Regions from separate parts of the Bradyrhizobium sp. WSM471 genome, predicted to be linked through region 1. Evidence: riboswitches for the same ligand, from Rfam matches in the RefSeq annotation. Region 1 holds a riboswitch; the other holds the start of a gene.

Region 1 (5,313 bases):
TGGCGGCACGCTCGCGCTCGACGCGCTCGGTGACGTCGCGCGCCATCGCCACCGATCCCTGCACCACCCCAGCGGCGTCCCGCACCAGCGCAAAGGTCATCTCGATGTAGAGCTTGCGTCCGTCCTTGTGCAGCGCGCGGGTCAGTGTCGGCTTGCCCGCAAGCTTCATCGCGCCGCTGGCAAGCGCGGCCTCGAAACCCTTCCAGTGCGCGGCGCGCAGATGTTCGGGAATGATCAGGTCGAGATTCTGGCCCAGCGCTTCGTCCGCGGAGAAGCCGAACAGTGCGGACGATGCGCGATTCCAGCGCATGATGGTGCCGGAGCGATCCGAATAGATCAGCGCGTCTGCGACGTCATCGAGGATTTTTGCGTCGAGTTCGGATGAATTGATCATGTCAGCACCTTGTAGCCCGGATGGAGCGCAGCATAATCCGGGATCGTGCCACAAGTGAGACTTTCCCGGAGGACGCTTGCGCTCCATCCGGGCGAGGGGTGATCGCTACACCCGGAAATGCTTGCTCAGCTTCAGCCCCTGCGCCTGATAGTTCGAGCCGATGCGCTGACCGTACATGGCGTCGGGGCGCGCCAGCATCTTTTCATAGACGAGGCGGCCGACGATCTGGCCGTGCTCGAGGATGAACGGCACCTCGCGCGAGCGCACTTCGAGCACGGCGCGCGAGCCCAGCCCGCCGGCGCCGGCATAGCCGAAGCCGGGATCGAAGAATCCGGCATAATGCACGCGGAACTCGCCGACCAGCGGATCGAACGGCACCATCTCCGCGGCGTAATCGGGCGGCACCTGCACCGCCTCTTTCGACGCGAGGATATAGAACTCGCCTGGATCGAGGATCAGGCTGCCGTCGGGGCGGGCCGAGATCGGCTCCCAGAACTCCTCGACGGAATAGCCTGCGCGGCGATCGACGTCGATGACGCCGGTGTGGCGCTTGGCGCGGTAGCCGACGAAGCCCCCGCTCTTCTCGCCGGAAAGATCAACAGAGACGGCGACGCCGCCGGTGAGATCGGCATCGTCGATATCGACGAGACGCTCGGTCGCATGCAGCGCCTCGAGGTCGTCGATGTTGAGGATGGCATCGCCGGTGCGGAAGCGCACCTGGCTCAAGCGCGAGCCCTCGCTGACCAGCACCGGGAACGTCTTCGGGCTGATCTCGGCATAGAGCGGGCCGTGATAGCCGGCACCGATCATGTCGAAGCGGCGGGTGCCGTCGGCGATCACGCGGGTGAAGACGTCAAGCCGGCCGGTCGAGCTCTTCGGGTTGGCGGCCGCGACGATCTCCGGCGGCAGCGCGAGGCTTTCGAGCAACGGCACGATGTAGACGCAGTTGGTCTCCAGCACCGCGCCGTCGGCGAGGCTGAACTCGTGCAGCTTCAACTCGTCGATGCGCTCGGCCACGGTGGCGCCGGGACCGGGCAGGAAGCTGGCGCGCACGCGATAGGCGATGTCGCCGAGACGCAAATCGAGGCTCGCCGGCTGGATCTGGCTTTCGACGAAGTCGTAAGCGGGCAGGATGAGACCGCCCTCCGCCATCGCCGCGATCATGCGGTCGGGCAGGATACCATTGGCGTCGGCGGCAACCGTGAACGTCAACCGGGGGTCCTCAGCAGGGATCAAACACATCCCGACATGCGGGAAATATGAGCGTTTTACGGCTATCCGATGGACGTCTTGACGGAAAGGGCATTGCGGAATATGAGCATGACTTATCCCGTGGTGATTTGAGCCGGCCGGCTTGCAGCCACGTTAAATAAGTCGCTAAACAGGCCGGGGACCTCTGTGATCCCGGCCCGTGGAGATGTTCCAGGCCGGTTTTTTTGTGACCATTTTCGGTGGTCACTTCAGGAGGTCCTATGTCGAAGTCCCCGGCGCCAACCGCCCACTACCGTCCCGAAACCCGCCTGGTCCATTCCGGCACTTTGCGCTCGCAATATGGCGAGACCTCGGAGTCGCTGTTCCTGACCCAGGGCTACGTCTACAACAGCGCCGAGGAGTGCGAGGCGCGGTTCAAGGGCGAGGACCCCGGCTTCATCTATTCACGCTACTCCAATCCGACCATCTCGATGTTCGAGCGGCGCATGATCGAGCTCGAAGGCGCCGAAGCGGCCCGTTCGGCGGCGACCGGCATGGCCGCGGTGACGACCGCGATCCTGGCGCCGCTCAAGGCCGGCGATCACGTCGTGGCTTCGCGCGCGCTGTTCGGCTCGTGTCTCTACGTCGTGCAGGATTTGCTGCCGCGCTACGGCATCGAGACCACGCTGGTCGACGGCCTCGATCTCGACCAATGGCAGCGCGCCATGAAGCCGAACACCAAGACGTTTTTCCTGGAGAGCCCGACCAATCCGACGCTCGACGTGCTCGACATTCCCGGCATTGCCGAGATCGCGCACAGCGGCGGCGCGCGGCTCGTCGTCGACAACGTGTTCGCCACTCCGATCTGGCAGAGCCCGCTCGCGCTCGGCGCCGACGTCGTGGTCTATTCCGCGACCAAGCACATCGACGGCCAGGGCCGCTGTCTCGGCGGCATCATCCTGTCCTCGGAAGCGTTCATCGCCGAGCACATCCACAATTTCATGCGCCAGACCGGCCCGTCGATCTCGCCGTTCAACGCCTGGGTCCTGCTCAAGGGCCTGGAGACGCTCGCCGTGCGCGTGCGCGCGCAGACCGAGACGGCGGCGCGCATCGCGGACGTGCTGGCGAGCCATCCGAAGATCTCACGGCTGGTGTTTCCCGGCCGCGCCGATCATCCGCAAGCTGCATTGGTGAAGAAACAGATGCGCGGTGGCTCGACGCTGGTCGGCCTCGAGGTCAAGGGCGGCAAGCAGGCGGCGTTCCGCGTGCTCAACGAGCTCAAGCTTGCCAAGATCTCGAACAATCTCGGCGACGCCAAGAGCCTCGTCACGCATCCGGCAACGACGACGCATCAGCGCCTCAAGCCGGAAGACCGCGCCGCGCTCGGCATCAGCGAAGGCTTTATCCGCTTCTCGGCGGGGCTCGAGCACGCGGACGATCTGATCGAGGATCTGACCGCGGCGCTGGAGAAGGCGTGAATTATTGTCGTCCCGGCGAAGGCCGGGACCCATAACCACAGGAAGCAGTTTGGCGAAGACCCAGAGTTAAGGGGGGGGAGCGGTACGAACACCGCGCACCATTGATGGATCACGCGGTATGGGTCCCGGCCTTCGCCGGGACGACAAGTCACATCGGCCGGTAGGTCCGCACGTCCGCGGGCACGTTGACGCCGAGCTTGATCTGGCCGACGGAGCGGATGATGTCGTCGCCGAGGAGCTGGGCGAAGCAGGCGTAGCCCCAATCGTTCATGTGCAGGCCGTCGGCGATCACGAAACTCTCGACCGGAAGCGATTGCTTTTCGTGCCAGTCGCGCATCACCTCGAAGCGCGGAAAGATGCCGACGTGACGGAGCTCGGCGACCTTGCCGAGCAGCTTCACCATCTTGCCGGCGCTGTCCGCGCGCTGGTTGACGGCGGGCGAATATTGCGGATCGACCAGCACGACGTCGGCATCGCCGGCGGCCTGGATGCGGCTGATGCCGTCCTCGACCAGTTTGGCGGTATCGCCGGGATCGAGATTGCGCAGCACCGCATTGGTGCCGACCTGCCAGATCACCAGATCCGGATGCACGTCGATCACCTCTTTCTGGAGACGCTTCATCATCTCGGGCGCGTCCTCGCCGCCGACGCCGGCATTGACGACGGTGATGTCGGCGGTCGGATAGTGCCGGCGCAGCTGCGCGGCAAGGCGATTGGGATAGTTGAACTCCGGCGAGCTCGCGCCGAATCCCGCGGTCGAGGACGAGCCGAACGCGACGATGACGACGGGCTGGCCGGCGACGAGCTTGCCCGCGACGTGCGGCAGCGAGCCCATCGCCTTCGCGCCGCCCTTCGGCGACAGGCAGGGCACGCGGCTGAAGACGTCGCCGGCGGATTTCGCGACCTGCTTCACCTTGTCGATGGCGCGCGCCGTGATGCCGCGCTGGTCGGGGGACGTCGCTGCGACTGTGGTCTGGGACGGTGAAGCGGGAGCCGGATCAGCCGACTGCTCCGGGGCCGGCGTTGCCTGTGCGGCCTGCGTCTGCGCGTGCGACTGCGAGGCCGGACTCAGCACCAGCAGCAGCGCTGCTGCGGGCACAGCCAGCCATGCCGTCAGGCAAAAAGGGCGGAGAGAACTCATTAACGCTAGACCTCAATTTTGCTGCTGGGCCGGCTCCAGATGCGCAGCGTCGATCACGAACTGTGCCAACGCCCGGCCGAGGCAATCATGGACCTGTTTCGCCAGCTCAGGCCCGCGCGACGGGCTGAACAGGTCGAACTGCCCCTGATCATTCCACTGCCGCATGATCGCGAACCGATCGAACAGCGGAATATCGTGCTCCTGCGCCACCACCCGCATATTGTCGAGGTATGGCGGCACCGAGATCATGGTTTCGGTACGCGGACTGTACTGCAAGTTCATCAAGACGACGTCAGCCCCTGCCTTTTGCAACGCAACAACCCCTTCGGTCACCGCGCCACGAAAATCATCGGGATCGATGGCTCGGATAGCATCGACGGTCCCGGTCTGCCAGATGACCAAAGTAGGCGTTTTTGCTTCCATCAGCTTAACGAAGCTGGCGGCCGCCTCCTCGGCCGTCTTCTTGCTCTGTATTTCTACGGAGACGTGCACCGTCTCGGACGGCGGCAGCTTGTCCTTCAGGATGGTCTGCATCCGCGCCGGATAAGAGGCGTCCTCGGAAGCCGGGATCGTGGTCGAGCGACTGCCGATGACCAGGATTTCGAGCGGCTTGCCGGCCTTGATGGCATCGGCGACCTTGGGAAGCTGGCTTTCGCTGGTGAGCAGATAGGAGGGCACTTCACAGGCTGCGGGCACGGCTGAAGCAGCCGGCGCAGCATCATCCGCGCGCGCCGGAGGCGCGGCGAGACCACCGCACAGCAGGATCAGGCTCAGGAAAACCTTCGCCTTCATCAGCCCCCTCCCGCCATATCGGCGCTGCCGACGGCGCTTTTGGTTTTCGAACCGCTCTTGTCAGCCACCCGCTTGTACCACGAAATCAGCCAGGCCATGGCCCACATGATCAGGATTCCGGAGAGGCTAATTAGCGCATGCATGACCGGGCCGCCCGAGACTTCGGCCAGGATGAAATGTCCGGCAAAGGCGAGGAAGACGCCGAGACAGAATATCTCCAGGGAATGCGATCCGCACAGGATCAGCGGCCGCAGCCAGGGCGATTTCAGGCCGGGCCAGTCCCGCGGCAGGACGCGCACGGTGAGCGCGGCCAGCGC
Region 2 (5,313 bases), 310 kb from region 1:
CAACTGCGCTCATCACCTCCAATGGGCGCCGTTGTGTTGATGACTAGCCTAGCTTGCAGAGCAGTTCGTGATGCGGCTGCGCGCCATGGTTCGGCGTGCCGCGAATGCAGGAGCGCAAGCCCCCGGGATATGCCCCGAAGGACTCTGCCGAGGCCTTAGAAGGGCCTTGTGCGACGGCGCCGGGATGATCCTGGACACGGCGGCTGATCGCGGCGCTTCAACATCGAGACCTGAGCCGCCCCCTGGCACCCCCCGGTCGTCGTGGGGCCGCCGGCCGCAACCCGCCGCGACAAAATTTTCGCACGTCGAACTTACCGATGATGGATGCTGAGTTTGCCGTTGCCCCGCATATGTCCCAAAGGCGAGAGTGGAAGGGGTGAGTCAAACTGTCTCACCAACCCTGTTGAGCCAATGGCCCTGCTATTATATGCGAGCAAGGAGCTGACATGGTGGACACGACGTACAATCTCAACGGCGGGTTCAAACCTGCAATGAAACGGTTCGCCGATCTCAGCGGGCCTGACTTTTTCCCAACCCCACCCTGGGCAACGTTCGCGTTGATCGACAACGAGAAGTTCAGCGGCGATATTTGGGAGTGCGCGTGCGGCGATGGTGCCATGTGCCGCGTTCTGAAGCAGACTGGGCAGCCCGTTCGGAGCTCTGATCTGTACGATCGCGGCTATGGGGAAACTGGCGTCAACTTCCTCGAGGCGGCCCAGCGTGCCGACAATATCGTGACCAATCCTCCCTACAACTGTGCCGAAGGCTTTGTGGCCAACGGCCTCAAGCTTGCAAACCGGAAATTTGCGCTGCTGCTGCGTCTAGCGTTCTTAGAAGGCGTGAACAGAGCGAACACAATCTTTTCTCTTACCCCACCCGCCCGCGTGTGGGTCTTCAGCGAGCGCATTACGTTCTACCCGAGCGGCGTTGATCCCAAGGGCAGTGGCACAACCGCATATGCCTGGTTTGTTTGGGATAGGGACGCGCCCGCCGGAACTGAATTGAAATGGTTCAAGCCCGGCTACAAAGCAACATTTGCCTAGCTATGTTGCGGCTTCTGTCTTGGCGCGCGGCGGCAGATGGACAAGCAATGCCTTCAACGCCGTTTACGGGGCGCGGCTCTAAGAATCCCATCTCTCGACTTTGATTGGCAGTCGCAGATCGATCAGACGCGCCTGTAGGAGAGAAAGAGCGAGCAGGTCGCTTGGATGCACATGAAGCGAGTAGTCGAATTGATTGCCGCCACCCTCCACAAAATCGAGGTGCGGGCCATCAACACTGGGGTCGAGGTCAGGACCAAGATCGATCCCTTTAAGGAGGCGATAGGCCTTCGCAGAGGGACCGGACACGCGGTCATAGTGCAGTTCCCACCAGGCGCCGTCCATTTGCTGGTCTAGGTGGCTTGGGTCGAAGCTCATCTGTTCGAGCCGCTCTTTGATTTCACCAGCGGTGTAGTCCTTTGCGTCCAGGCTATTCAGAAACACGCGCCAGGTCGGAGGCTCAGGGGCAATGACTTCAGGCTCGCCATCGAGAAACAATTGCGGTTCGTCCAAACCATCCGGCCAATCCCAGTAGAGCGTGTGTGCAGTGCGCGGCGGGACAGCCAGCAGCGGTGCCTCCTTCCGCCGTATGAATGCCCGCGCGTCACCGACGAACGCCATCGTCAGCAAGCCGCCCGTTCCGATCAGAAATCCACGTCGTGAAAACATAGGGCCCTCCGAGGTCATGCGCATCTGGAGGACTGGCGACCTATTGTTGCCCTGCGGGCCACATCGTCGTACCACCGTTGCCGGTCAAGGCTGGTTGGCGGGACCGTCAGGTCCTCTCAGGATGCAGCACAGACATATCGCACCGATACCCGCTGTCAACGGCTTTAGGGCGGTCTCGAGGTCAAACCCGCCCCAGCATGCCCCATTTCCGGCACCTTTGCCGATCAACAGAGATGAAGCTGCCTATGGGCTGGCGGTTTGTTCTGCGCCGAGCCCTCCGTAGGACCTCCGATTGGACTTAGCGGTGAGGCGACACTGTCGCAGCGCCTCTTTCATACCGAGGGATCCAGCATGAAACGCATGGTCGTGGCCGGCATCGTCCTTCTCTCGCTCTCTTCCGTAGCCGAGGCGCATCGTCTCTCCGGAAGCGCGACCTATTACGGCGGAAGTGACCGTCTGTGCGGTCGCCGCACAGCCTCCGGGGGCGTGCTCAACTGTGCTGCAATGACCGCCGCCCACCGGACGCTGCCCTTCGGCACGGTCCTGATGGTTCAGAGCGGCGGTCGGTCGATCCGGGTCACGGTGAACGATCGCGGTCCATTCACCGGCGCGTTCCTTGATCTATCGCCTGCGGCCGCGAGTGCGCTCGGCTGTCGCTGCACCCATCGCAACGTGACCGCGACGATTGTCCAAATGGGATCCGGTGGGACTTTGGTCGCGAGCCGAGGCCGCCAACGTCCCGTCGCTGCGGCGGCCATGCCGGGGTTCTTCCAACCGATGCAGGACGGCATGAGTCCGTTGGGAGCGTTCGGGTCCTCGATGGCGATGGCTCCTGCGCCGCGCCATCACCGTCGCCATTAGGCCGGAGCCGCTCAGGGCGCATCGTCTCCTGTTGTAGCTACGCTCAGTCTGCGGGACCGATGCGATTGGAACTCCGTTTCTTTCCGGCAAACCGATGCGATCAAAAGTGGAAGGCCGCATTCGCGAATGCGTTTCACGCGTCGAGCGGACCGTTCGACTCAACGGCCACAAACGTGCGATCTGAGAAGACGCTGGCTGGTTACTAAGCTTGATGGTCGTGAAGACGTCGGCGACCAACAGCAGGATCTAGACCCATGGGCCTTATCAAAACCGAGGACGGCACCGAAATTTTCTTCAAGGATTGGGGCAACGGTCGACCGCTCTTCTTTCACCACGGCTGGCCTCTGAGCGCCGATGACTGGGATAGCCAGATGATGTTCTTTCTGGCGCGCGGTTACCGCGTGATCGCTCACGACCGCCGTGGCCATGGCCGCTCGACCCAAACGGCCCGGGGGCACGACATGGACACCTACGCGGCCGACGTCGCCGCGATTGTGAGAAGCCTTAATCTCGAGGGAGCCATCCATATCGGACACTCAACTGGCGGCGGCGAAGTTACCCGCTATGTCGCAAAATATGGCAAGCAGCACAACGTTGCAAAGGCCGTCCTGATCAGTGCTATTCCACCAACCTTCATGAAATCCGAGAGAAATCCCGACGGTGTGCCTAAAGAGGTCGTCGACGGAATTCGCAATGGGACGGCAAATCACCGCTCGCAATTCTATCAGGACATTACGATCCCGTTTTATGGGTTCAACCGGCCGGGCGCGGTCGTTTCGCAAGGAATTCGCGATAACTGGTGGCGACAGGGAATGATGGGGGCCGCGATAGCCCAGTACGAATGTATTAGGGTGCTATCCGAGACGGAATTCTTCGACGACTTGAAGGTAATCGAGGTCCCTGTGCTCGTGATGCACGGCGAGGACGACCAGATTTGTCCGTTCCCGACGACCGGCGCAAGGTCAGTGAAGCTCCTCCAGCATGGGACGCTGAAGTCCTATCCCGGACTACCCCATGGGATGCCAACGACGCATGCAGAGCTCATCAATACCGACCTGCTTTCCTTCATACAGTCCTAGTGAGCCGAGTGCTGGATCGCGACGTTGCCGACGAGTCCTTGGCTTCGATCAAAGCCGACAGCCAAATGGATCACTAAAATGCAAGCACCAAGAGACCATGAGGCCTGCTTCGTCCGGCATACGGCGGCCGAAATAGCTGCGATGATGGACGATCACTTCTCGGGCGGACGATGATCGCGAGTCCGCTGGACAATGGGATGATCCACCGATGTCTGTTTGTGAAGCCGGGTGGATGTCCGCACTTTACGCCAAACCGACGCGATTGACCGTATCTGACGTGCCTACGATGTTCGGTTTAATGCGGCTTCGCAATGAAGATTAGACATCGCGCGCGCTGCCAGACCGGCCCTTCTGACCCCAACCTGTCACGTCGTGCGTTTCAGGAGGGCCCAATCCGCTAACGGTTGCGCACCAGCAAAGTCCAAACAGGCGACGCACCGTCCCAGCCGCGTAGGCGGCCCGACAGCCGCACCTTCAGCCCGGCTTCCGTGATCCGCTCGACAACAAGATGCAGCGCGATCACGTCACCCTCTGACAGCTCCACACAGCCTCGCTTCCGCGACCACACCGCGCCCGGGAAGCGATACAAGTTCGCCTTCAGCCATCGGCCGCCGCGCTCCGACAGCGGTTGTAAGTCGACCTGAGCGCCGGCCCGGGGCCGCAGCCCGAAATCTGACGGTCGCAGCCAATTTGGAAACCAACCCATGCGACTGACTAGCCGTTACTTACCGCGTTTGTCTAGGCTTGGTCCGTCTGATGGATTCGCCGCCCGAAGCCGAGGGCGTCTGCTCTTTCGAATTAGACTGGAAGTTTACTGCGCTGCGCCGAACCGGCGCCTATTGGCCCTCCGCTGATGGTCGCTGAAGACGGGTCTTGTTCGCTGTCAGGGCTTAACCGGAGTCGATCCAGGTGGGCGCCTACTGCCGCTTGTGACCCAAAGGAGACACTGATGCCTCACTTCGACAGGCCTCTTCGGCTCGCGCGTGCGACCAAGATGGTTCAGTCTCCCGAGCGCAGTGCCGCTTCGATGCGCTGGATCAGCTGCTCCCGCAAGGAAGGTACCACGTCACCAAGGACGACGAAGGTGCGGACGATCGGCAAATACGGCTTTACGGCCGCCGTCAGCTCCGCGAGCGACATGCCGGCCAGCTGCGCGTATTCCGATTGCGCCGCGGCATTGGTCGCGCGCGGACGCTCCGGATTGTCGGCTATTTCCGGGGCGAGTTCGGAAAGGATGACATGCAAGAATGCTAAGTCGACGGCGGCGGGCGCCCGCATCGCGAAAGTCCAATCGACGAGCCTTGGGCCTTCCGCCGTCATGATCACGTTGCCGGGACTAAGGTCGCAATGGCAGACCCCGTCGCCGGGCGGCAGGCGATCGATCAGGGCGAGGACATCCGTGGCGATGTGCTTGGGAACCTTCCCATCGTCGTGCCGCAACTCGGTCTCCATATACTCGCGTAGGGAAGTGACGTGCGGTGGCGGGGACGTCTTGTGAAGAGACATGGCCAATGTCGCGACGATCGCGCCCGCCTCTTCGAACGTCACCACGCCGGTTCGCGAGAGATGCCAAAGGGTCGGTCCGTCGAGGCGCTCCAGCAAAATGCCGAAGCGCCCGTCCAGCGTCACCTCACCGAACACCTCCGGCGCCGGGACGCCGGCGG

The links. A riboswitch is a leader RNA that binds a small molecule or an ion and turns the genes downstream of it on or off. The one in region 1 is predicted to bind S-adenosylmethionine.
Region 2: it holds a riboswitch for S-adenosylmethionine, as region 1 does, so the genes downstream of both, BRA471DRAFT_RS00130 (hypothetical protein) here and BRA471DRAFT_RS34370 (O-succinylhomoserine sulfhydrylase) in region 1, are expected to answer to the same signal.

What each region holds. Positions count from the first base shown of each region.
Region 1 covers NZ_CM001442.1:7,504,562-7,509,874, forward strand. The annotation lists gene BRA471DRAFT_RS34360 (PAS domain S-box protein) at 1-394, opposite strand, end outside; gene BRA471DRAFT_RS34365 (2'-deoxycytidine 5'-triphosphate deaminase) at 500-1,636, opposite strand; SAM riboswitch at 1,717-1,796, shown strand; gene BRA471DRAFT_RS34370 (O-succinylhomoserine sulfhydrylase) at 1,867-3,063, shown strand; gene BRA471DRAFT_RS34375 (SGNH/GDSL hydrolase family protein) at 3,212-4,204, opposite strand; gene BRA471DRAFT_RS34380 (hypothetical protein) at 4,217-4,996, opposite strand; gene BRA471DRAFT_RS34385 (OpgC domain-containing protein) at 4,996-5,313, opposite strand, start outside.
Region 2 covers NZ_CM001442.1:27,677-32,989, forward strand. The annotation lists gene BRA471DRAFT_RS00125 (hypothetical protein) at 447-1,043, shown strand; gene BRA471DRAFT_RS00130 (hypothetical protein) at 1,122-1,709, opposite strand; SAM-I-IV-variant riboswitch at 1,742-1,839, opposite strand; gene BRA471DRAFT_RS40090 (septal ring lytic transglycosylase RlpA family protein) at 2,061-2,570, shown strand; gene BRA471DRAFT_RS00140 (alpha/beta fold hydrolase) at 2,825-3,649, shown strand; gene BRA471DRAFT_RS39235 (hypothetical protein) at 4,047-4,193, opposite strand; gene BRA471DRAFT_RS00150 (aminoglycoside phosphotransferase family protein) at 4,649-5,313, opposite strand, start outside.